3 regions of the Micromonospora sp. BL1 genome follow, and region 1 is predicted to be linked to each of the others. Evidence: riboswitches for the same ligand, from Rfam matches in the RefSeq annotation. Region 1 holds a riboswitch; each other region holds the start of a gene.

Region 1 (7,693 bases):
CTCGTCGAGCACGGCGGTCTGGATGTCCCGGTCGGTACGCGTGACCGTGTCGGTGGCCATCCGGCTCTCCCTCCCGTCGATCGCGGCGCGGGCACGTGGTCCCGCACCCGCGATCCTGCGCGTGTCCCGGGTGAGCCGCCCTCGCCCGGTCCGGGTGAGGCAGCACGACGGCCGCTCCCGGGAGCCCCGGGAGCGGCCGTCGTCGCGTCGTACTGTGCGGGTCAGCCGTCCAGGCCGGCCGGGGAGTTCGGCCGGTCCACGTCCACGAACTCGATCTCGTCCGCGGCGCGGTCCCGGCTGCCGGCGGCGCGCGCCGCGGTCCCGGCGGCCCAGCCGATCGCCGCGCCGGCGAGCGCCGCCGCGATCAGCAGCGTCCAGGGCAGCGCGGGCCGGCGGCCGGCGAGCGCGTCGAACGCGAGACCGGCCCGGCGGCGTGCCTCCTCGGCGGCGCTGCCGACCAGGTCGGTGGCGTCGTCGGCCAGGCCGGAGGAGCTGCGGCGGGCGGTACGGGTGGCGTCGCGCACGCTGTCACCGGCGGAACCGGCGGCGGAGAGCAGGTGCTGCCACGCCTGGTCGGCGACCCGCTCGGCCTTGCCCCGGCGGTCCAGCAGGTTGGATCCGAACATCGTTCTACCTCCTCGGGTGCCGAAGGCCGGCGGCCACTTCGGACTCCGGTGTCCATCCGGCGGGTTCACTGTCTCGGGCAGTGCCCCACCGGCACGCCTGGCAAACCATGTCCGGGTCACGGGCGGCCCGGGCAGCGAACGGGACGAACCACCCGAACGCGCCGGACCGGTGCCCACGGGACGTGCGTGCGCCCGCTACCCTGGTCGGCGGATCGGCCGGGCCCGCCCGGCCGCAGGGTTGGCCGCGGCCCGCCCTGAAGGGGAAACTGGAACCCGGAGGTCCGGATTGGGTACGCCCAGGTGTGCCCAGTTCGCGAATTGCTCATCCCGGGGGGTGGCGACCGGGCCGTCGGAGGAATACGCTCGGTCGCGGCCCGCGTACTGATGAGGCGCCCGTCATGGGCGAGTGGAGGTGCTCGCGTGAGCCTGTCGATCGTGAAGTCGGTGCGGCCGGGTGGTGTCGTCCAGATCGCGCCCCGTGGGGAGATCGACGTCGACACCGCGTACGAGGTGCGGGAAGCGATCGCCGAAGTGCTCGCGAAGGGCCGCCCCTCGCGGATCGAGCTGAACATGCGGCTCGTCACGTTCATCGACTCGGTCGGCATCAGCGCCATGGTCGCGGGCTTCCAGACCTGCGAGGTCAGCGGCGTCAAGCTGGTGGTCACCGAGCCGAGCCGGTTCGTGCACCGGCAGCTCTGGGTGACCGGCCTGCTCGGCCTGTTCGGCGCGCCCGAGCCGTGGTTCGCCGACGACACCCCCGAGGTGCTGCCCGGCGCCTGAGCGCCGTTCACACCCCCTGCTGCCAGGGGACCTTCTACCCGTTGCCAGTCCGGCGTCGGTACGGGACGATCGTCGCGACGCACGACGGCGAGGGGGCCCGCTTGCAGAGCAGCGACAGCTTCAGCTACACCGTGCAGGCCCGGTGCACCCGGGCCGAGGCGGTGGCGCTACTGGGTGACCTGAGTCGCCAGGGCGAGCTGCATCCGCTGATCGTCCGGGTCCGGAAGCTGCCGGCCCGGCCGGGCGCGCTGGCCAGCTACGCGATCACCGACCGGCTGCAACTCGGCCCGCTGCACTTCCCGGTCACGTACCAGGCGGACGTGTTGATCGCCGGCGAGGACGAGGTGGTCACCGTGGCGCGGCAGCAGCCCGCGACGACGGTACGCAACCACACCCGCCTGCGCGACGAGCCCGACGGCACGGTACGCATCGACGTGGAGATCACGCTCACCGCACCGGCACCGCTGTTCGGGTACGCGTTCCGCCAGGCCCGGGCGGCTCACCTGGGCCTGGCGGCGCGTCTCGGAGCGACCCTGGAGGGCCGGCCGGCCTGATCCGGCCGCCCTCCAGGGCGCGCTCAGTACACCGACAGGTGCACGTGGTTGGTGTGGTCGCTGGACGGGTCGCCGTTGCCGCCGCTGTACGACTTCCACCCGCTGCTGGGCAGCCAGATCTGCTTGAACCAGATCACGTAGAGCACGGCGAGCGGGTCGGCGTTGCGCACGAAGTACGCGGCCAGGTTGTTGCCGTACGTCCGGTCGCCGCCGGTGGCCACGCCGCCGAAGCCGCTCTTCTGCGCGGCGAAGTCGCAGGCGCGCCCCTTCGGGTGCTCACCCGAGCCGCTGGGCCGGTGGCAGGAGACGTACCGGGTGAAGCCCGCCGCCTTGGCCTGTTGCAGCGCGTGCAGCGTGCGTGGGGTGATGCAGCCGTTCGCCGGGGTCGGGTCGTTGACGCTGCACGACTCCGACGGCCAGGAGCCGTCCGAGTTGCGCGGCGCGGGCTTCGCGTTCTTGCTGGAGGTGCCCTGGACGCTGCCACCGCCGCTGCTGCTGCGCGAGGCCCGGTCGTTCGCCACCTCGAGGGCACGCTCGGCCTGCTCCTTGCGCTTGCCCATCACCGCCACCTGCTTGCGCTGCTCGCGGATCTCGCCGTCGAGCTCGGTGCGGGTGCGGGTGGCCTCGTCACGGGTCGCGATCAGGTCGCGCAGCGTGCGGTCCTCGTGCGCGGCGACCTGCTCCAGCGCGGCGGCCCGGTCCATGAAGCCCTCCGGGCTGCTGCTGCCGAGCAGCGCCCCGGCGGTGCCGAGGCGGCCGTTGCGGTACGCCACGGCGGCGATCTCGCCGACCTTGGCGTCCCGAACGGCCAGTTCGGCGCCGACCGTCTTGAGTTGTTCGTTGAGTTGCTTCTGCCGGTTCACCGACCGGTTGAGCGCGGCCTTCGCCTCCAGCCAGCCCTTGCTGGCCGCGTCGAGCTGGGCGCGCAGTTCGGGCGTGCCGCCCTCGTCGTCGCCGGGCGCGGCGGCGAGCAGGCCGGTCGCGGGTGCCGCCGAGGCGGGGGAGGCCGGAACGGTCGCGACGCCGAGGGTCAGCGTCGCGACGAGCAGGGCCGCCAACCGGGCGGCCGTCCGTCGTACAGGTGCCACTGGGGGCATTCACACGTCCTTCCGTCAGCGCCGACCGGGTTAGCTGACGGGTTCGGGACGGAAGATCCCTACCGCTGACGCGGATGCACCCCACGTACGTGGTTCCCCGGCTCGTCCCTGCGGACGATTAGGCGACGGCCGCCCCACCGGGGCCGGTGGCGCCCGCGGGTGCGGCCGCGACCGAGACTACCGGCGCTGCCCGGGCACGGCTCCGTGGAGCAGTGCCACTAGGCGGGGCAAAACCGGCATAAGACTACATTAGCCACAGTGATTTAAGTGTGTCCTAATCACCACTCGGTCTGTCCGCACACTCCGGCCGACGCTCCGGGTTCGACCTGCAACGTGGCGTGATCGATGGAGAAGTCCTCGTGCAGGGCGGCCCGCGCGGCGGCCAGCACGCCGGCCGGGTCCACGCCCGGGTCGGTGGTCAGGTGCGCCGAGGCCACCTCCATGCCCGAGGTGAGCGTCCAGACGTGCAGGTCGTGCACCTCGGCCACGCCGGGTACGGCGGCCAGCCGGTCGTGCACGGCGGTCACCTGGAGGTGTTCCGGCGCGGCCTGCACCAGGATGCGCAGCGCGGCCCGGCCGAGCCGCCAGGTGCGCGGCAGGATGAACAGGCCGATCCCGACGGCGACCAGCGGGTCCGCCCACCACCAGTCGGTCACCGCGATGACCAGGGCGGCGGCGATCACGCCGAGCGAGCCGAGCAGGTCGCCGAGCACCTCCAGGTACGCCCCGCGCAGGTTGATGCTCTCCTTCGACCCGGCGCGCAGCAGCGCGAACGCGACGATGTTGGCGAGCAGGCCGAGCACCGCCACCACCAGCATCGGGCCGGCCAGCACCTCCGGCGGCTCGCCGAAGCGGCGTACCGCCTCGACCAGGACGTAGATGGCGACGGCGCCGAGCAGCACGGCGTTGGCGAGGGCGGCGAGCACCTCCAGCCGGTAGAGCCCGAACGTGCGCTGCGGGTCGGTGCCGGCCCGGCGGGTGGCGGTGATCGCCGCGAGGGCCATGCCGATGCCGAGGACGTCGGTGAACATGTGCCCGGCGTCGGAGAGCAGCGCCAGCGAGCCGGTGGTGAAGGCGGCCACCGCCTCGACCACCATCAGGGCGGCGAGCAGCGCGAACGCGGCCCAGAGGCGGCCCCGGTGGCGGTGTGCCGCGTTGGCCACCGCACCGCTGTGGTCATGACCTGCGCCCACGCCAACACCCTCCCTGCCGCGTACCGGCCCGGCCCAATGTATGTTCACATCGCTATGTATGCAAGTGAACTGTGGGTGGCGGCGGGGCCGGTCACCCCACCGGGTCGAGCGTGGTGAGGCGCTGGGTCGCCCGGGACAGCGCCACGTAGAGCGTGCGGACGCCCGAGCCGGGATCGGCCCGGATCTCACCCGGCGCCACCAGCACCACGCCGTCGTACTCCATGCCCTTGGCCTGAAGGCTGGTGACGACCTGGAGGCGGCCCGCGCCGAGCCCGCCCAGCCAGCCCGCCACCTCGTCCCGGCGCGGCACCGGCGTGATCACGCCGACGGTGCCCTCCACCTGCGCGAGCAGCGCCTCGGCCGCCTCGACGGTGGCCGCCGGCAGGTCGGCGGCGGGCACCGTGCGCTCGACCGGCGGCACACCCGTGGACCGGACCGCGGCGGGCAGCGGCAGGTCCGGGTAGAGGCGGCGGATCTCCGCCGCCGCCACCGCGAAGATCTCCGCCGAGTTGCGGTAGTTGGTGGTCAGCTCGTAGCGGTGCCGCTTGCGCCGGCCCAGCGCCTGGTCACGGGCCCGGTCCAGCTCCTGCGGGTCGCCGGTCCAGGCGGTCTGCGCCGGGTCGCCGACCACGGTCCAGGACGCCAGCCGCCCGCGCCGGCCGACCATCCGCCACTGCATCGGCGAGACGTCCTGCGACTCGTCCACCACCACGTGCGCGTAGTCGCGGTAGTCGTCCGGACGCTCCCGCGCCGCCGCGCGGGCGGCACGCTGCCGGTCGGCGTACGTGCTCAGCTCGCGCACGCCACCGGCGAGCTGGTACGGGTCGCGCTTGGGCCGGGCCCGCTGCACCGGCTTGCCGAGCAGCGCGTCCAACTCGTCCAGCAGCGCGATGTCGGCCACCGTCAGCCCCTCGGTCGCGAGGCTCCGGTACGCGTCGCCGAGCAACCGGATCTCCGCCGAGGACAGGATCCCCCCGGCGTAGCGGCGCAGCCGGTCCGGGCGGGCCAGCCAGTCCAGCACGTGCCGCGGGTGCAGCCGGGGCCACCACGCCTTGAGGAACTCGCGGAACTCCGGCCGCTCGATGATCTCGTCCTCGAACGCGGGCTGCTCCGGCAACCGGCCCACACGCAGCGTGCGGGCCTGCGCGTAGAGCGCGGCGAGCACCGCGTCGAACGCCGCCCGGCGCACCTCGTTGCGGCGCGCGCCCCGGGCCAGCGTCCGGTCCCGGATCGCGTCCAGCGCGGGGCGCTCCAGGCGCAGCAGCTCGCCCCGGTAGAGCAGGCGCAGCTCGGCGGGGGAGTCCGGCACCGCGTCGCGTACCGCGCGTTCCAGCACCCGGCGCATCCGCAGCGATCCCTTCACCGCCGCCACGTCCGGCGGGTCGGTCCGGGACGCGGACAGGCCGGGGAACAGCGAGCCGAGCGAGTGCAGCGTGGCGGTCTCCTCGCCCAGCGAGGGCAGCACCGAGGCGATGTACTCGACGAACACGCCGGACGGGCCGACCACCAGGATGCCGCCGCCGGCGTACCGCGCCCGGTCGGAGTAGAGCAGGTATGCGGCCCGGTGTAGTGCCACCGCCGTCTTGCCGGTGCCCGGGCCGCCGGAGACGATCGTGACGCCGTTGCCGGGGGAGCGGATCGCCTCGTCCTGCTCGCGCTGGATGGTGGCGACGATGTCCCGCATGCCCCGGCCGGTGGCCCGGGACAGCGTGGCCAGCAGCGCCCCGTCACCGACCACCGCCATGTCCGGCGGCGCGGCCTCCGGGTCCAGCAGGTCGTCCTCGATCCGGGTGACCTTCTCCGAGGCGGACTGGATCGTGCGCCGGCGCACCACGCCGCGCGGCTCGGCGGGCGTGGCCTGGTAGAACGCGGCGGCGGCGGGTGCCCGCCAGTCCACCACCAGCGTCTCCGCGTCCACGCCCCGCACACCGAGGCGGCCGACGTGCAGCACCTGCCCGGTCCGCAGGTCCAGCCGGCCGAACACCAGTCCCTCGTGCTCGGCGTCCAGCACGTGCCGGCGCTGGGCGGCGTGGAAGACCATCGCGTCCCGCTCGACCAGCGCGCCGAAGTTGCCGACCCGGGCCAGCCGGTAGCCCTCCCGCTCGGCCTCCGCCGCGGACCGGCGCAGTTCGGCCAGCCGGGCGTACACCCGGTCGAGGTGGCGCTGCTCGGCGGCGATCTCCCGGTCCAGCGTGGTCTGGTCGGTCAACGCGGATGCTCCTGTGTTCGGAGGGCACGACGGGCTGAATGAGGGTACGGGCCGCCGGCAACCGGCACGCCGGGGCATGCCGCGCACGTGGCGTACGTCGGTGCCGCCCGGAGGTGGGGAACGCTCAGAGGCGGGTCGCGGGACGGGCCGCCAGCACCCGGTCCAGCACGCCGGAGAGGGCGGCGTTCACCGCGTCGGGGCGCTCCATCATGAGCATGTGCCCGGCGCCCGGGCAGACGGTCAGCTCCGTGGTGGGCAGCGCCGCCGCGATCGACTCGGCGCAGGGCGGCGGGGTGAGCCGGTCCCGGTCCCCGACCAGCGCGGCGGCCGGCAGCCCGCCGAGCGCGGCGAGTGTCTCCAGCCGGTGCTGGGCGCCGATCGAGGCGCGGAAACCGCCGATCGAGCGCAGCGTGGCCCGGGCCACCGCCGAGGTGACCAGCCGGATGTCCGCCGGGTCGCAGCGGTCGCCGAACAGCATCCAGCGAATGCTCGGGCGCAGCGCGCGCAGCAGGGCGTGCGGGGGCCGCCAGCCGCCGCAGCGGGCCAGCACCCCGGCGCCGGTGGTCTCGGCCAGGCGGATCAGCCGGGTGATCCGGGGGGAGAGACCGTACGCGGTGTGCGTGTGCCCCTCGGCGGTGGTGGAGACGAAGACCAGTCCGGCGGTACGCGCGGCGAACCGGTCGGGGTGGCGGTGGGCGTACTCCATCACGGTCATGCCGCCCATCGAGTGCCCGACCAGGACGACCGGACCGGCCGGGACGATCTCGTCGACCACCGCCGCCAGGTCGTCGCCGAGCTGTGCGAGGGTGGCGTCGCGCAGCGCCAGGCAGCTCGACCGGCCGTGCCCGCGCGCGTCGTAGGTGACCACCCGGACCCGGCCGCCGAAGCGCTCCCGCAGCTCCGCGACCTGGCGGTGCCAGCTGCGCCCGTCCAGCGTCCAGCCGTGCAGCAGGACGGCGGTGACCTCGGCGTCGACCGGCCCGGTGACGCTGACGTGCAGGCGTACGTCGTCGGGGAGCCGCAGTTCCAGGTCCGGCATCGTCCACCTCCCGGGCCCACCGGTGTGTGTCCACCGGATGACCCGGCGGTGACACCGGCGTTACCCGCCATGAGACCACGGCAACCGGCCCGGAGAGAAGATTCCGGTCCGGCCCCACGGCGTCGGATCGGTGACCAGGCTGGGAGACATGCCGTCCACCGCCCGCACTCCCCGCGCCGCGCTGGCCGAGCTGCT
Region 2 (7,693 bases), on a different contig from region 1:
AGCCGCTGCGGACGAAGGGCGGCAGCTACGAGGTATACGGCTCGACCGGCGCCGCGCCGATCTGGCGGCAGTTCATGAACCGGGCCACCGCGGCCATGAAGCTCGACCCGGGCAAGTACCGCTTCGGTGAGCCGGCGTTCCCCGGCGAGACCCCGGAGCCGACGCGGTCGGTGCCACCGCCGCCGACCACCGCCGCGCCGACGCCCTCGGAGTCGCCGAGCCCGAGCCCTTCCTCGTCGAGCCCGAGCCCGGGCCCGACCGGTCGGCCGACGTCGCGGCCGACGCTGACGCCGTCGCTTCCACCGCTGCCCACCGTGTCGCCGACGCGTACCCGCGGCCCGCGCTGACCCGGCCGGGCGGCGGATCGGCCGCCCGGCCGCGCGCACGGCGGCCTCGCGTCTATGCGCGCCATTCGCACACAGCGGCAACGTCCGCAATTTGCACGCCCGCCCATCCACAGTCGGCGATGTTCGCCCTGATCAGGGCCTATTGAAGATCATGGTTGCCTGAATCGACGCGCGCGGCGACACGCCCGACTGTCAGCCGTTGCCCAGGTCACCCATTGCTCCGGGCTCGGGCGGCGTGTGATTGTGCACCAGCGAGCCGCCGACCCCCGGCGACTCACGACGGTCGATCTGTCGACCCGGAGCCACGCCGGCAGCTCCGGTGACCGGCCGTCACCCTGCCTCGCACCACCGCGCCGCCCGTCCCCACCGGGCTCCGTGCGGCGCGCCTGTAGAACAGGAGCAAACCCCCGTGAAACTCTCACCTCGCTTCGCCGCGCTCACCGGCGCGGCCGCGGCCGGCATCCTCGCTGCCGGCACCGCCGCGGCCGTGCAGGCCGCGCCACCCGGGCCCGCCGCCCCGGACCCGGCCCAGGCCCGCGCGACCGCCGCCGACTCGGCCCGTGCCCTGGTCGCGAACCGTCCCGCCTACCTGCAGGCCGGCTCCGACGACGCGTTCGTCCAGAAGCCGGTCATCTCCTCCGAGGGCACCCAGTACGTGCCCTACGAGCGCACCTACAAGGGCCTGCCGGTGGTCGGCGGCGACTTCGTGCTCGCCACGGACGCGGCCGGCAACCTGAAGTACGCCTCGGTCGCCCAGCAGCGGCCCATCGGCGCCCTTGCCACCACGCCCGCGCTGACCCGGGACGCCGCCGCAAAGACGGCGCGCGCCCAGCTCACGACCGTGAACGCGGTCGAGGGCACCACGCTCGTGGTCTACACGCTCGGCGCCGCACCGGCACTGGCCTGGGAGACCACGGTACGCGGCACCGGCGCGGACGGCCCCAGCCGGCTCACCGTCGACGTCGACGCCCGCACCGGCGCGGTCCTGCGCAAGCAGGAGCACGTGGTGCGCGGCACCGGCACCGGCGCCTGGAACGGGCCCAGCCCGCTGACGCTCAACACCACCCAGTCGGGCTCGACGTACACCATGAAGGACCCGACGGTCACGAACCTGAGCTGCCAGGACGCGGCGAACAACACCACGTTCAGCGGCTCCGACGACGTCTGGGGCAACGGCACCGCCACCAACAAGGAGACCGGCTGCGTGGACGCGCTGTTCTCCGCGCAGACCGAGCACAAGATGCTCGCCCAGTGGCTGGGCCGCAACGGTGCCAACGGCAACGGCGGCTACTGGCCGATCCGGGTGGGCCTCAACGACCAGAACGCCTACTACGACGGCAGCCAGGTGCAGATCGGCAAGAACACCGCCGGTCAGTGGATCAGCTCGCTGGACGTGGTGGCGCACGAGATCGGCCACGGCATCGACGACAACACCCCCGGCGGCATCTCCGGCGGCGGCACGCAGGAGTTCGTGGCTGACACGTTCGGCGCGGCCACCGAGTGGTTCGCCAACGAGCCGTCCAGCTACGACGCGCCGGACTTCCTGGTCGGCGAGAAGATCAACCTGGTCGGCTCCGGCCCGATCCGCAACATGTACAACCCGTCCGCGCTCGGCGACCCGAACTGCTACTCCAGCAGCATCCCGTCGACCGAGGTGCACGCCGCGGCCGGCCCGGGCAACCACTGGTTCTACCTGCTGGCCAACGGCAGCAGCCCGACCAACGGGCAGCCCTCCAGCTCCACCTGCAACGGCAGCAGCGTGACCGGCCTGGGCATCCAGAAGGCCATGAAGATCATGTACAACGCGATGCTGCTGAAGACGTCGTCCTCGTCCTACCTGAAGTACCGCGTGTGGACGTTGCAGGCGGCGAAGAACCTCTACCCGAGCGGCTGCACGGAGTTCAACGCGGTGAAGGCGGCGTGGACCGCGGTCAGCGTACCGGCCCAGTCGGGTGAGCCGACCTGTGCCGGCGGCACCCCGACGCCCACGCCGAGCACCACGACCACTCCGCCGTCGGGCGGCTGCTCCGGCAACAAGCTCGCCAACCCGGGCTTCGAGTCGGGCAACGTGAGCTGGAGCGCCTCGTCCGGCGTCATCACCACCGACAGCGGCCAGGCCGCACACGGCGGCTCGTACAAGGCGTGGCTGGACGGGTACGGCTCGTCGCACACCGACACGCTCAGCCAGTCGGTGACGATCCCCGCCGGATGCCGGGCGACGTTGAGCTTCTGGCTGCACGTCGACAGCGCGGAGTCGACCACCAGCACCGCGTACGACAAGCTCACCGTCAAGGCGGGCAGCACCACGCTGGCCACCTACTCCAACCTGAACAAGGCCACCGGCTACGTGCAGCGGTCCTTCGACATCTCGTCGCTCGCGGGCACCACGGCGACCATCTCGTTCAGCGGCGTGGAGGACAGCTCGTTGCAGACGTCCTTCGTCGTCGACGACACCGCGGTCACCCTGAGCTGACCGTGGCGTAGCGCGGCCGGTCGTCGTCCTCCCGGCGGCCGGCCGCCTCGTCGTGCCAGAGCCTCGTCGTGCCAGAGCCTCGTCGTGCCAGAGCCTCGTCGTGCCGGCCGGGCCGTGCCGGGCGTCGCGGGGTCGCGGCGCCACGCGGCCGTCGGGTCAGGCCGGGCGGCCGGCCCGGGACGGGGTGCCGCGGTCGCGGTGGATCCGCGCGGCCGCCTCGTGCATCGCGCGGCCGAACAGCTCGGCCTGGTCGCCCATGGTGCCGAGCCGTGCGGCGAGCGCGTCGGCGTCGGCCCGCGCCGACGCGCTGACCTGGGCGTCCAGCTCGGACAGCGCGGCGTTGGCGGCGGTGACGAGGTGTCCGCAGAGGACGTCGAGGCGCTCGCCGGCCAGCTCCGGGTCGACCGTCACGGAATCCAGCCGGCCACCCTGGACGGCGACCGCGCGGACCCGCCCGCCGGCGGCCGTGCCCTCGGCGCGGAGCAGGTCGCCCGGCTCGCCGTCGGCGTGCGCCGAGGCCCGGGAGCGCATCGCGGTGAGCGCCTGCTGCGTGCGGGTCAGCAGCTCGTCGAGGCTCGCGGCCGCCGAGAACGGGTCGTTGGTCATTTCCGCGCTTTCTTCACGTCTTAGCCGAGCACCGTGACCCTAGCAACCGGCTCCGACGAATCGCGGTCACCGGCTGTCGCGGGCCGCGCCCCGGCGCCGCGAGCAGGCCGGACACCGGCGACGCGGCGTGTCGCGGACGGGTGAACGCCCGGCCGGACGGACCGGCCGGGCGTTCTCCGGCCGCTGTCAGCGCAGGCGCAGCCGCTGACCGGGGAAGATCAGGCCCGGGTCGTCGCCGACCACTGCCCGGTTGCGCTCGTGCAGGGCACGCCAGCCGCCGTCGACGCGCTGCGCCACGGCGATCTCCGACAGGGTGTCCCCGCGCCGGACCACGTACGTCCCGGCACCGCTCGTGGGCTGCGGCGCGGCCTTCGTCGCGGGCCGCTCCGGCGCGGCCCTGCGCGGGGCCGGCCGCTCCGGGGCGGCCTTGCGCGGAGTGGCCTTCGTGGTGGCCCGCTCGCCGGCCCCGGCCGACCCGGCGTTCGCCGAGCCGCCCTTCCTGCCGCAGACCGGCCACGCGCCGATGCCCTGACCGCGCAGCACCTTCTCGGCGACGGCGATCTGCTCGGAGCGGCTGGCCAGGTCGGCGCGGGCGGCGTACTTCTTGCCGCCGTAGCCGTTCCAGGTGGCGCGGGAGAACTGGAGCCCGCCGTAGTAGCCGTTGCCGGTGTTGATCTTCCAGTTGCCGCCTGACTCGCAGCGCGCGACCGCGTCCCAGTTGACGCCCGCGCTGGCCGGGTCGGCCGGGCCGAAGAGGGTCGCGGCGCCGACGGCGGCGCCGGCCAGAACCGCCCCGAGAGCGGTACGGCGGCTTCGGGCTGAGTATTCAGTTGCCATGTGGATTCCTCCACGCCGACGAGGTGAGCTGTCGGGTTCGGGCCGAGGAGCCCGGCCGCCGGTGGCGGCTTCACCCCGAGGTGACGATGCACCGTGGAACGCGTGGTTCCCCCGCTCCCGCGCGAGGTTCGGTTACCGGGGACGGCGGCGGGATTTGGCGTTTCCGGCCCGCGGTGTCCGCGTCTGCGAACGAAACCGACGCTAGGAGCGTTTTGCGACGATCGTCCACTTCTTGTGATGCTCTTCACCCGGCCGGGCTACCGGCGGCGGCGCTACGGTGGCAGGGCCAGGCAAGATCACGGGAGGACGGGACGGATGACCGATCACGGACACGAGCTGACCTTCGGCGGCTTCCTCACCCCCGCCGCCGGGCAGCCCGACCAGGTGGTGGCGCTCGCCCGGCTCTGCGAGCAGGTCGGGCTGGACCTGGTCACGTTCCAGGACCACCCGTACCAGCCGGGCTTCCTGGACACCTGGACGCTGATGTCCTACGTGGGCGCCGCCACCGAGCGCATCCGCCTGGCCGGCAACGTACTCAACCTGCCGCTGCGCCAGCCGGTGGTGCTGGCCCGCAGCATCGCCAGCCTGGACCTGCTCACCGGCGGCCGGGTCGAGCTGGGGCTCGGCGCGGGCGCGTTCTGGGACGCGATCGAGGCGACCGGCGGGCGGCGCCTGTCCCCCGGCGCCGCCGTCGAAGCCCTGGACGAGGCGATCCGGGTGATCCGCGAGGTCTGGGACACCGACCGGCGCGGCATGATCCGGGTCGACGGCGAGCACTACCGGGTGGTCGGTGCCAAGCGCGGGCCGGCGCCGGCGCACCCGGTGGGCATCTGGGTCGGCGCGTACAAGCCGCGCATGCTGCGCCTGGTGGGCCGCGCCGCGGACGGCTGGCTGCCGTCCCTGTCGTACCTGCCGAAGGGCCCCGACGAGCTGCCCGCCCTGAACGCGCTCGTCGACGAGGGTGCCCAGGCCGCCGGGCGCGACCCGGCCGCGATCCGCCGCATGCTCAACGTGACCGGCACGTTCGCCCGTTCGTCGGCCGGTTTCCTGGCCGGGCCGCCGGAGCAGTGGGTGGAGGAACTGGCCGGGCTCACGCTGGAGCACGGCATCACCACGTTCATCCTCGGCAGCGACGAGCCGCGCGCGATCCAGATCTTCGGCCAGGAGGTCGCGCCCGCCGTGCGGGAGCTGGTCGCCGCCGGGCAGCACCTGGTGGACGTGCACGACCATCTGCGCCAGGAGCTGGCCCAGGTGCGCGACCTGCTGGAACAGGTCAAGCAGGGCTCGGTCACGCCGGGCCGGGCGCGGGCCGCGCTGAACGAGATGACCATGCGGCAGAACAACTGGACGCTCGGGGCGTACTGCGCGGCCTACTGCACGATGGTCACCCAGCACCACGGGCTGGAGGACGCCTCGATCTTCCCGCACCTGCGCCGATCCGAGGCCGGGCTGGCCGCCGTGCTGGACCGCCTGGAGGAGGAGCACGTGGTGATCCACGGCGTGGTGGAGAGCGTGGACCGGGCACTCGTGGAGCTGGTCCGCCGGCCCGGCGACTTCACCGGACTCCAGGAGGCGGTGGACCTGCTCACCGACACGTTGCTGTCGCACCTGTCGTACGAGGAGCACCAGATCGTCGAGCCGCTGGCCCGGCACGGTTTCTTCCCCGGCCAGCTGTGAGGTAGCTGACTTTTGGTTCCTTAAGTCAGGGGGGTACCGTCGACGCCATGACGGACCTCCTTGCGCAGCGTGACTCCTGGTCCACCGCCAACTGCTCGATCGCCCGGGCGCTCGAGGTGGTCGGCAACCGCACCACGCTGCTCCTGCTGCGGGAGGCGTCGTTCGGCACCCGCCGCTTCGACGACTTCGCCCGGCGGGTCGGCGTCAGCGAGCCGGTGGCCGCCGCACGCCTCAAGCAGCTCGTCGCCGACGGGCTGCTCGACCGGCGTCCCTACCGCGAGCCCGGGCAGCGCACCCGCGACGAGTACGTGCTCACTGCGAAGGGAAGCGACCTGATCCCGGTGCTCGTCGCGCTGCGGCAGTGGGGCGACGCGTACGCCGCCGACGAGGCCGGCCCGGCGGTCCGGGTGGCCCACGACGAGTGCGGCGCGCCGGTGCACGCGCGGCTGCGCTGCGACGCCGGGCACGACGTACCGCCCGGCGAACTGGCCGTCCTGCCCGGTCCGGGCCTGCTGTCCGCCTGACCTCCCTTCCCCACCACACCTCGGAGCGAGACCATGAAGATCGCTGGAAGCACCGCCCTGGTCACCGGCGCCAACCGCGGCTTCGGCCGGCACCTGGCCGCCGAACTCGTCGCGCGCGGCGCCACCGTCTGGGCCGGCGCCCGCAACCCGGACACCGTGGACCTGCCCGGCGTCACCCCGGTACGCCTCGACATCACCGACCCAGCGTCGGTGGCCGCCGCCGCCGAGCGGGCCGGTGACGTGACGCTGCTGGTCAACAACGCCGGCGTGAGCACCGGCACCGACCTGCTCGACGGCGACCTCGCGCAGATCCGGCTGGAGCTGGAGACGCACTACCTCGGCACGCTGTCGGTGGTACGGGCGTTCGCGCCCCGGATCGCGGCCAACGGCGGCGGCACGATCCTGAACGTGCTGTCGGCGCTGTCCTGGTTCACGTTCCCCGGCGTCGGCGCGTACGGCGCGGCGAAGGCCGCCGAGTGGTCGATGACGAACGCCCTGCGCGTCGAGCTGGCCGGCCGGGGCGTCCGTGTCGCGGGCCTGCACGTGGGCTACATGGACACCGAGATGGCCGCCGCCGTCCCCGGCCCGAAGGCCGACCCGGCCGACGTCGCCCGGCTCGCCGCGGACGGCATCGAGTCCGACAGCTACGAGATCCTGGCCGACGACGTCGCCCGCCGGGTCCAGGCCGGACTGTCCGGCGGCGTGGCCGCGCTCTACCCCGCACTCCCCTGAGCCGACCCGTCTTCGCCGAGGTGGCGGCGCCACCTCGGCAAGACGGTTCCGCTGCCACAACTACCGCCCGAGGTCCCTCCATCTGGGACCAGCCTCCCCCACTCTGGGACACCCCAGCGTGATCAACACCAGCTCGCCGAGGTGGCCGGGTCAGAGCCCGTGGGATGCCGCCACTTCGGCGCAGTGGTGTCGATCACGCGGCTGCCACGACTACCGCCCGGGCACAGTCGATCAACAGCCGGTGCCCCCCGCGCGGCGCTCCGCCCCATCCACCCCGACCCACACCTGCGCACCCGGGCAGCCCTGCCGATGCGGGCGGAAGCCCTCACCGCCCCGGTCATCCCTCCAGGTGGGATCGATCTTCCCCACCTGGGATACCCCAGCGTGATCAACACCAGTTCGGCGAAGTGGCGGGGTCAGAGCCCGTCCGATACCGCCACTTCGGCGAGCTGGAGTGGATCACGCAAGTCCGCCGGGGTGGGTCGGGCGAACCGGGT
Region 3 (7,693 bases), on a different contig from region 1:
CGATCGGGCGGAAGCGCCGCAGCCGCAGGCTGTTGCCCACCACGAAGACCGACGAGAACGCCATGGCCGCCCCGGCGAGCATCGGGTTGAGCAGCCCGGCCGCCGCCAGCGGCAGCGCCGCGACGTTGTAGGCGAACGCCCAGAACAGGTTGCCCTTGATGATCGCCAGCGTCCGGCGGGAGAGCCGGATGGCGTCCGCCGCGACCATCAGGTCGCCCCGGACCAGCGTCAGGTCGGCGGCCTCGATGGCCGCGTCGGTGCCGGTGCCCATGGCCAGCCCGAGGTCGGCCCGGGCCAGCGCGGCGGCGTCGTTCACCCCGTCGCCGACCATGGCGACCACCCGGCCCTCGCGCTGGAGCCGCTCGACCACGTCGACCTTGTCGGCGGGCAGCACCTCCGCGATCACCTCGTCGATGCCGACCTCGGCCGCCACCGCCTTCGCCACAGTGGTGTTGTCGCCGGTGAGCAGCACCGGCTTCAGGCCCAGCTCACGCAGCCGGGCGACCGCCGCCCGGCTGGTCGGCTTCACCGCGTCGGCCACCGCGAGCACACCGCGGGCCCGCCCGTCCCAGCCGGCCAGGATCGCCGTCCGCCCGGCGGCCTCCGCGCCGGTCGCGGCCCGCACGACCTCCTCGGGTACGTCGAGACCCCGCTCCCGCAGCAGCCGGGCCCGGCCGACCACCACGGTCCGGCCGTCGACGGTGCCGGTCACGCCCAGCCCTTCGGCGTTGGCGAACTCGCCGACCGGCGGCAGTGCCCCGGCCTCGGCCGCAGCCTCGGCGACGGCGCGCGCGATCGGGTGCTCGGAGGCGGCCTCCAGCGCGCCGGCCACCCGGAGCAGCTCGGCGGCGTCCTCTCCGTCGGCCGGCAGCACCTCGGCCAGCGCCATCCGGCCGGTGGTGACGGTGCCGGTCTTGTCCAGCACCACTGTGTCGACCCGGCGGGTGGACTCCAGCACCTCCGGCCCCTTGATCAGCACACCGAGCTGCGCGCCGCGCCCGGTGCCGACGAGCAGCGCGGTCGGCGTGGCCAGGCCGAGCGCGCACGGGCAGGCGATGATCAGTACGGCCACCGCGGCGGTGAACGCGGCGGTCGGCCCGGAGCCGGTGCCGAGCCACCAGCCGAGCGTGCCGGCGGCCAGCGCGATCACGATCGGCACGAACACGCCGGAGATCCGGTCGGCGAGCCGCTGCACCGCCGCCTTGCCGGTCTGCGCCTGCTCCACCAGCCGCGCCATCTGGGCGAGCTGCGTGTCGCCGCCGATCCGGGTGGCCCGGACCACCAGCCGGCCGCCGGCGTTCACAGTCGCGCCGACCACGGCGTCGCCGGGCCCCACCTCGACCGGCACGGACTCGCCGGTGAGCATGCTGGCGTCGACCGCCGACGTGCCCTCCTCGACCACGCCGTCGGTGGCGACCTTCTCGCCGGGCCGGACCACGAACCGGTCACCGACCGCGAGCCGGCCGACCGGGATCCGGGTCTCCTGCCCGTCGCGCAGCACCGCCACGTCCTTGGCGCCGAGTTCGAGCAGGGCGCGCAGCGCCGACCCGGCGGTGCGCTTGGAGCGGGCCTCGAAATACCGCCCGGCCAGGATGAACACGGTCACCCCGGCGGCGGCCTCCAGGTAGATGTTGCCGGCTCCGTCGCCGCGGGTAATGGCGAAGCTGAACGCGTGCGTCATCCCGGGCATGCCGGCGGTGCCGAGGAACAGGGCCCAGAGCGACCAGCCGAACGCGGCCAGCGTGCCGAGCGAGACGAGCGTGTCCATGGTCGCGGCGCCGTGCCGCAGGTTGACCAGCGCGGCGCGGTGGAACGGCAGCCCGCCCCAGACCACCACCGGGGCGGCCAGGGTGAGCGAGGCCCATTGCCAGTAGTCGAACTGCCAGGCCGGAACCATGGCGAGCACGATCACCGGCAGGGTGAGCACGGCGGAGACCCAGAGCCGCGTACGCGCCGTGCGCAGCTCGTCCACCGGCTCCCCGGCCGTGGCGGCGTCCGCCTGCTCGGGCGGCGGCGGCACCACTGCGGTGTAGCCGGTCTTCTCGACGGTGGCGATCAGGTCGGCCGGCGCGATGTCGTCGGCGTACCGGACGGTGGCCTTCTCGGTGGCGTAGTTCACGGTCGCCTCGACGCCGTCCATCCGGTTGAGCTTCTTCTCGATCCGGGCGGCGCAGGACGCGCAGGTCATCCCGCCGATCGCCAGTTCGATCAGGTTCGGCGCGGTGGGCAGCGCCTTTCCCGTGGCAGTCATCGCGGCACCTCCGGCGCTCAACTGTGCCCGTGCCCCGGGGTGCCGTGTCCGGCGTCCGGGGTCGGTGCGGTGGTGGATGCCGGCGCGGCGGGCGCGGGCGCGGTCCGGTCGCCGGCCAGGACGGTGAACTCGGCGGTGTGCACCGCGTCGCCGTGCCGGAAGTCCAGGTAGAGACGGTACGCCCCGGCGGAGGGCACCTCGGCCGCGAACGTGATCGCCGGACCGGCGGGGGTGCGCCCGTCGCCGGGCATCCCCTCCGGGTGCACGTGCAGGTACGCCAGGTCGCCCTGCCGCAGCGCCACCAGGTGCCCGTACGCGCCGAGGTAGGGCTGAAGGTCGGTGACCGGCCGCCCGTCGCGGCTGACGGAGAGCGTGAGCCGGCTGGTGCGGCCCGGCTCCGGCGTTCCGGCCAGGGTGACGGTGTAGCCGTCGACTGTGGTGCTGGTCACCGGCGCCGGCAGCGGCCTGGCGGTCAGCTCGCCGGGGACCGTGACGTCCAGGCCGAGGGTCAGCGGCTCGCCGCCCTCGGGGGTGAAGTCGGCGAAGGCCCGCCAGACGCCGGGGCCTCCGAGCGGCGAGGCGACCCGCCAGGTGCCGTCGCCGGTCATCTCCGGGTGGACGTGCCGGAACCCGGACAGGTCCCGGCGGGCGACGATCAGGTGCATGCGCTTGTCGTGGGCCACCTCGAAGCGGGTGACCGGCGCGCCGTCCGGGCCGGTGATCCGGAAGGCGAACTGCCCGGCCGGGGCGGTGGCGGGCTGGAACGTGTAGCCGCGTTCGGAGACGAGCAGCCCGCCGGGCAGGTGCGCGGAGGCGCCGCTCTCGTCACCGTGGCCGGTGTCGCCGGCCCCGTGGTCGCTGTCGCTGTCGTCGTGGCGGGTCTCGGCGGCCGGGGCGACGGGATCGGCCAGGTTGCCGATCCCGTACGCCGCGCCGAACACCGCCACGAGGCCGAGGGCGAAGCCGCTGAGCTTCGTCGCCGTGTTCATGGTGTCTCCTCGGTTTCTACGGGTCGTCGGACCCGTCACGCACCGACGAGGTCGTAGCCGGCCTCGTCGACCGCCGCGCGGACCGCGTCCGCGTCCAGCGGGTTCTGACTGGTGACGGTGACCCGGCCGCTGGCCAGGTCGACCTGGACGTCGGTGACGCCCGGCAGTGCGCTCAGCTCGGTGCTCACCGAGTTGACGCAGTGCCCGCAGGTCATGCCGCTCACCTGGTAGGTGGTCTCCATCTCGCCCTCCGATCTGATACCCCCCAGGGGTACGTTCGGAACGTTAGCATACCCCCGAGGGGTACGCTATCCTCGGTTTCATGACCGCGCCGTCCAGCCCGACCCGGGGCTACACCGCCAGCAAGGACCAACTCCTCGCCCGGCTCCGCCGGATCGAGGGCCAGGTCCGTGGCATCGAGAAGATGGTCGAGGACGACCGATACTGCATCGACGTGCTGACCCAGATCTCGGCCATCCAGGCGGCGCTGGACAAGGTCGGCCTGGGCCTGCTCGACGGCCACGCCCGGCACTGCATGCACGAGGGCGCCGCCGAGGGCCGGGCCGACGAGATGGCGACCGAGATGATGGCCGCCGTCGGCCGCCTGATGAAGCGCGGCTGAGCGGGACCTCCGGCCCTCGTAGCGGGGCACATCGACCCGCGCCGACGCGGTCGTGCCGGTCGTACCGTCGAAGTGGCGGGCAGGCCGGCCCGGCGGACCCGCGGCGACGGACGGAGGGCGGCCCGATGATGTGGCAGAGCCCGATGATGGGCTGGATGTGGATCTGGTCCCTGCTGGTGCTCGCGGTGCTGGCGGGGCTCGTCTGGGCGGCCGTGCGGTGGACCGGCCCGCAGTACCTGGGCCCGACGACGGCCAGGCGCATCCTGGACGAGCGGTACGCCCGCGGCGAGATCGACGAGGACGAGTACCGGCGACGCCGGGCCGGCCTGGGCTGATCCGCGCGGAGCGCGTCACGGTCACGGTGCCCGGAAGCGCCCGGCCGGGTTGCCTACCATGGCCGGGCGACGACCCGGACGTGGTCGACACGTCCACGCCGGCCGGGTGACCAGACCGGTCCGGCGGACCAGGCGTCGCCGCGACCGTTGGGAGAGACGCCATGGGTGCCGACCACACCCACCCCGCACCCGCCGCGCCGCCGGGCGTACGACGGCTGCTCGTCGCCGTGGTGGTGCCGCTGTTCGTGATCACCGTGATCGCGGCGCTGGTGCTCTGGCCCCGGCAGGACCGGGAGCCGGTCGGCGGCGCGGACGTCCCCCGCTACCACGGCACCGTGACCCGGGTGGTCACCGAACCCTGCCCGCCGACCCCGGAGTCCCCGGACGGCGCAGGTGGCCCCTGCGGCACGGTGACGGCGACCGTCGAGCAGGGCCCGGACGCGGGCCGGCAGGTCGAGACACCGATCCCGGCCGGGCCGGGCGCACCCCGGGTCGCGGTCGGCGACGAGGTCGTCCTGGTCGAGCTGACCGACCCGGCCGACCCGGCGGTGAAGTCCTACAACATCGCCGAACACCAGCGCGGCACGCCACTGATCTGGCTGATGGTGCTCTTCGCCGCCGCGATCGTGGCGTTCGGCCGCTGGCGCGGTCTCGCCGCGCTCGGCGGCCTGGTGGCCAGCTTCGCCATCCTGCTCGGCTTCGTGCTGCCGGGCATCGGCGCCGGTCAGCCTCCGCTGCTGGTGGCGATCGTGGGCGCCGCGTTGATCATGTTCGTGGTGCTCTACCTGACCCACGGCGTCACCGCGCAGACGTCGGTGGCGGTGCTCGGCACGCTCGGCAGCCTGGTGGTCACCGGCGTGCTCGGCCTGCTCGCCACGTCCGCCACCCACCTGACCGGATTCGGCAGCGAGGACGCCACCACGCTGTCCATGTTCCAGGGCGACGTGGACCTGCACGGCCTGCTGCTGGCCGGCATCATCATCGGCTCGCTGGGCGTGCTGGACGACGTCACGGTCACCCAGGCGGCCACCGTCACCGAACTGGCGCACGCCAACCCCGGCCTGTCCCGGCGGCAGCTCTACCGGGCCGCGACCCGGGTCGGCCGGGCGCACATCGCGTCCACCGTCAACACCATCGTGCTGGCGTACGCGGGCGCCTCGCTGCCGCTGCTGCTCCTGCTGGTCGCCGACTCCCGCCCGGTGAGCGAGATCCTCACGAGCGAGTTCCTCGCCCAGGAGATCGTCCGCAGCGCGGTGGCCACGCTCGGCCTGATCGCCGCCGTACCGCTGACGACCGGACTGGCCGCGGTCGTGACCACCGCCGGACGGCGCTCGCGCGGCGCGGAGCCGGCGCCACCCGCGGCCCGGCCGCCGGCCGGACGGGACGACGCGCTGGAGGCGCTCGGCGGCGGGAAGAGCACGGAGGCCGCATGGTGACACTCCGCAGCGTGACCATCGATCTCAAACGCGACGCTGGTCACGGTGCGCCACGGCGAAATCTCGCTATTGGTCGGCTTCCGGACGTAGATCCTCAGGAGTGCTGTCAGGTAACCTCGCTGCCGGTCACCGCCGAAGGCGCGCACCGGCGCCAGCGGTGCCGCCGCCCAATCGCCCGCGGGCGAGCCGGGGAACCAGGTACATGGGGTGAATCCGCGACAGCGGTAGGGGCCACTTCCGTCCCGAACCCGTCAGCTAACCCGGTCGGCGGCCGACGGAAGGGAACACTGTGACGGCACCCCTGCGCCGCTGGCTGACACCCGTGGTGGCCGTGCTGACCTCGCTGGCAGTGCTGGCCGGGCCGGCCCCGGCGACCGCGGCCCCCACCGCGGCGGCACCCGGCACCCCCTCGGGGCACGAGGAGGACGGCGAACCGCCGCTCATCACCGAGGCGATCGACGCCGCCAACCGGAACTTCCTCCAGGCCAAGGCGAAGCTCGCCAAGTCGCAGGACCGCCAGCGGCGGCTGGCGGCCGAGGTGAAGACGGCACAGGCCGAACTCGACGCGCTCAGCCCGCAGGTCAACCAGCTCGCCGCCCAGTCCTACCGGACCGGCCGGATGGGCGCCATGGCGATGCTGCTGGAGAGCAACTCACCCGACTCGTTCGTCCGCCGGGTCAACGCCCTGGACGAGCTGAACCTCCTCAACGCGCAGCGCCTGGCCGCCATCAACGCGGTCAAGACCCGCGCCGAGCAGGCCAAGATCGCGCTCGACGCCGAGGTGCGCGAGCAGGAGAAGCAGAAGAACGCGATGGAGCGCGAGAAGGTGCAGGCCGAGCGCGCGCTGAAGCTCGTCGGCGGTCTCGGCTTCACCGGCGGCCTGGTCTCCGCCACCTCACCGGTCGCCAAGATCGCCCCCGGCCGCACGGCCGACGGCGGCTGGAAGGCCGAGTCGTGCAGCGAGGACGACCCCACCACGTCGGGCTGCGTCACCCCGCGCACGCTGCACGCGTACAAGGAGGTCCGGCGCGCGGGCTTCAAGCGCTTCGTGGGCTGCTACCGGCCCGGCGGGCCGTGGGAGCACCCCAAGGGCAAGGCGTGCGACTGGTCGCTCCAGAACAGCGGCTTCGCGCCCTGGCACAACAACGACACCCGCCGGTACGGCAACGAGGTCGCCGCGTTCCTCATCCGCAACGCCGACCGGCTGGGCATCTACTACGTCATCTGGAACCGGCAGATCTGGTTCCCGGCCACCGGCTGGAGTTCGTACAGCGGACCGTCGAACCACACCGACCACGTCCACATGTCGCTGCTCTGACCCGGACACGGTAAAAGGGGCCGCCCTCGGGCGGCCCCTTTTCGTCTTCCCGGCGGCTCAGCCGGCCAGCGCCGGGTCGGCGGGCGCCGCCGGAGCGGGCAGCGGGGCCGGGGACTGCGCCACGGTCCGCACCTCGCCGCCGGCGAGCCGGTACGACATGCCCACCACCGTGCACCGCCCGGCCGCCACCCGCTCGGCCAGCACGGCGGAGCGGGCCAGCAGCGTCTCGACGGTCTGCGCGATGTGCACGTCGATGATGCCGTCGAGGTCGTTGACGCCCTGGCGGGAGGCGCGCAGCAGGCTGGGCGATACCGCGTCCACCACCGCGCCCAGGTGCCCGACCAGGGCGGCCCCGGTCCGGAACCCCTCCCGGGCGGCCTGGACCGCGCCGCACGAGTCGTGCCCGAGCACCACCACGAGCGGCGTGCCGAGCACGGTGACCGCGTACTCGACGCTGCCGAGCACCTCCGGCCCGGCGGTGTGCCCGGCCGTACGCACCACGAAGAGGTCACCGAGACCGCGGTCGAAGATGATCTCGGCGGCGAGCCGTGAGTCGGAGCAGCCGACGATCACCGCGAAGGGATGCTGGCCGTCGGCGACAGCCGCGCGGTGCCCGGCGTCCTGATTCGGATGCTGCGGGGCACCGGTGACGAACCGGTGGTTACCGGCACGCAGTTCGGTCAGTGCCTGCTCCGGGGTGCTCGGCGTCATGTCCCTCACCTCGTCTACCTGGGGAACTACC

What was found. Region 1 has a riboswitch for cyclic di-AMP ahead of EAD96_RS30480 (hypothetical protein). Riboswitches for the same ligand answer to the same signal wherever they lie in the genome.
Region 2: another riboswitch for cyclic di-AMP. It lies ahead of EAD96_RS23230 (transglycosylase family protein); the one in region 1 lies ahead of EAD96_RS30480 (hypothetical protein).
Region 3: another riboswitch for cyclic di-AMP. It lies ahead of EAD96_RS12915 (hypothetical protein); the one in region 1 lies ahead of EAD96_RS30480 (hypothetical protein).

What each region holds. Positions count from the first base shown of each region.
Region 1 covers NZ_RCVK01000416.1:46,763-54,455, reverse strand. Annotated here, with positions in the region: gene EAD96_RS30500 (BON domain-containing protein) at 1-60, opposite strand, end outside; gene EAD96_RS30495 (hypothetical protein) at 222-626, opposite strand; gene EAD96_RS30490 (STAS domain-containing protein) at 1,047-1,406, shown strand; gene EAD96_RS30485 (SRPBCC family protein) at 1,508-1,960, shown strand; gene EAD96_RS30480 (hypothetical protein) at 1,984-3,057, opposite strand; cyclic di-AMP (ydaO/yuaA leader) riboswitch at 3,062-3,192, opposite strand; gene EAD96_RS30475 (cation diffusion facilitator family transporter) at 3,336-4,250, opposite strand; gene EAD96_RS30470 (AAA family ATPase) at 4,342-6,459, opposite strand; gene EAD96_RS30465 (alpha/beta fold hydrolase) at 6,584-7,498, opposite strand; gene EAD96_RS30460 (carbonic anhydrase) at 7,647-7,693, shown strand, end outside.
Region 2 covers NZ_RCVK01000308.1:7,446-15,138, reverse strand. Annotated here, with positions in the region: gene EAD96_RS23245 (transglycosylase domain-containing protein) at 1-347, shown strand, start outside; gene EAD96_RS23240 (M4 family metallopeptidase) at 757-2,820, shown strand; gene EAD96_RS23235 (YbaB/EbfC family nucleoid-associated protein) at 2,977-3,426, opposite strand; gene EAD96_RS23230 (transglycosylase family protein) at 3,613-4,263, opposite strand; cyclic di-AMP (ydaO/yuaA leader) riboswitch at 4,262-4,407, opposite strand; gene EAD96_RS23225 (LLM class flavin-dependent oxidoreductase) at 4,579-5,940, shown strand; gene EAD96_RS23220 (helix-turn-helix domain-containing protein) at 5,988-6,464, shown strand; gene EAD96_RS23215 (SDR family oxidoreductase) at 6,498-7,196, shown strand.
Region 3 covers NZ_RCVK01000222.1:20,163-27,855, reverse strand. Annotated here, with positions in the region: gene EAD96_RS12945 (cation-translocating P-type ATPase) at 1-2,251, opposite strand, end outside; gene EAD96_RS12940 (hypothetical protein) at 2,269-3,240, opposite strand; gene EAD96_RS12935 (heavy-metal-associated domain-containing protein) at 3,276-3,482, opposite strand; gene EAD96_RS12930 (metal-sensitive transcriptional regulator) at 3,563-3,862, shown strand; gene EAD96_RS12925 (SHOCT domain-containing protein) at 3,988-4,197, shown strand; gene EAD96_RS12920 (YibE/F family protein) at 4,359-5,633, shown strand; cyclic di-AMP (ydaO/yuaA leader) riboswitch at 5,788-5,919, shown strand; gene EAD96_RS12915 (hypothetical protein) at 5,923-6,951, shown strand; gene EAD96_RS12910 (carbonic anhydrase) at 7,009-7,662, opposite strand.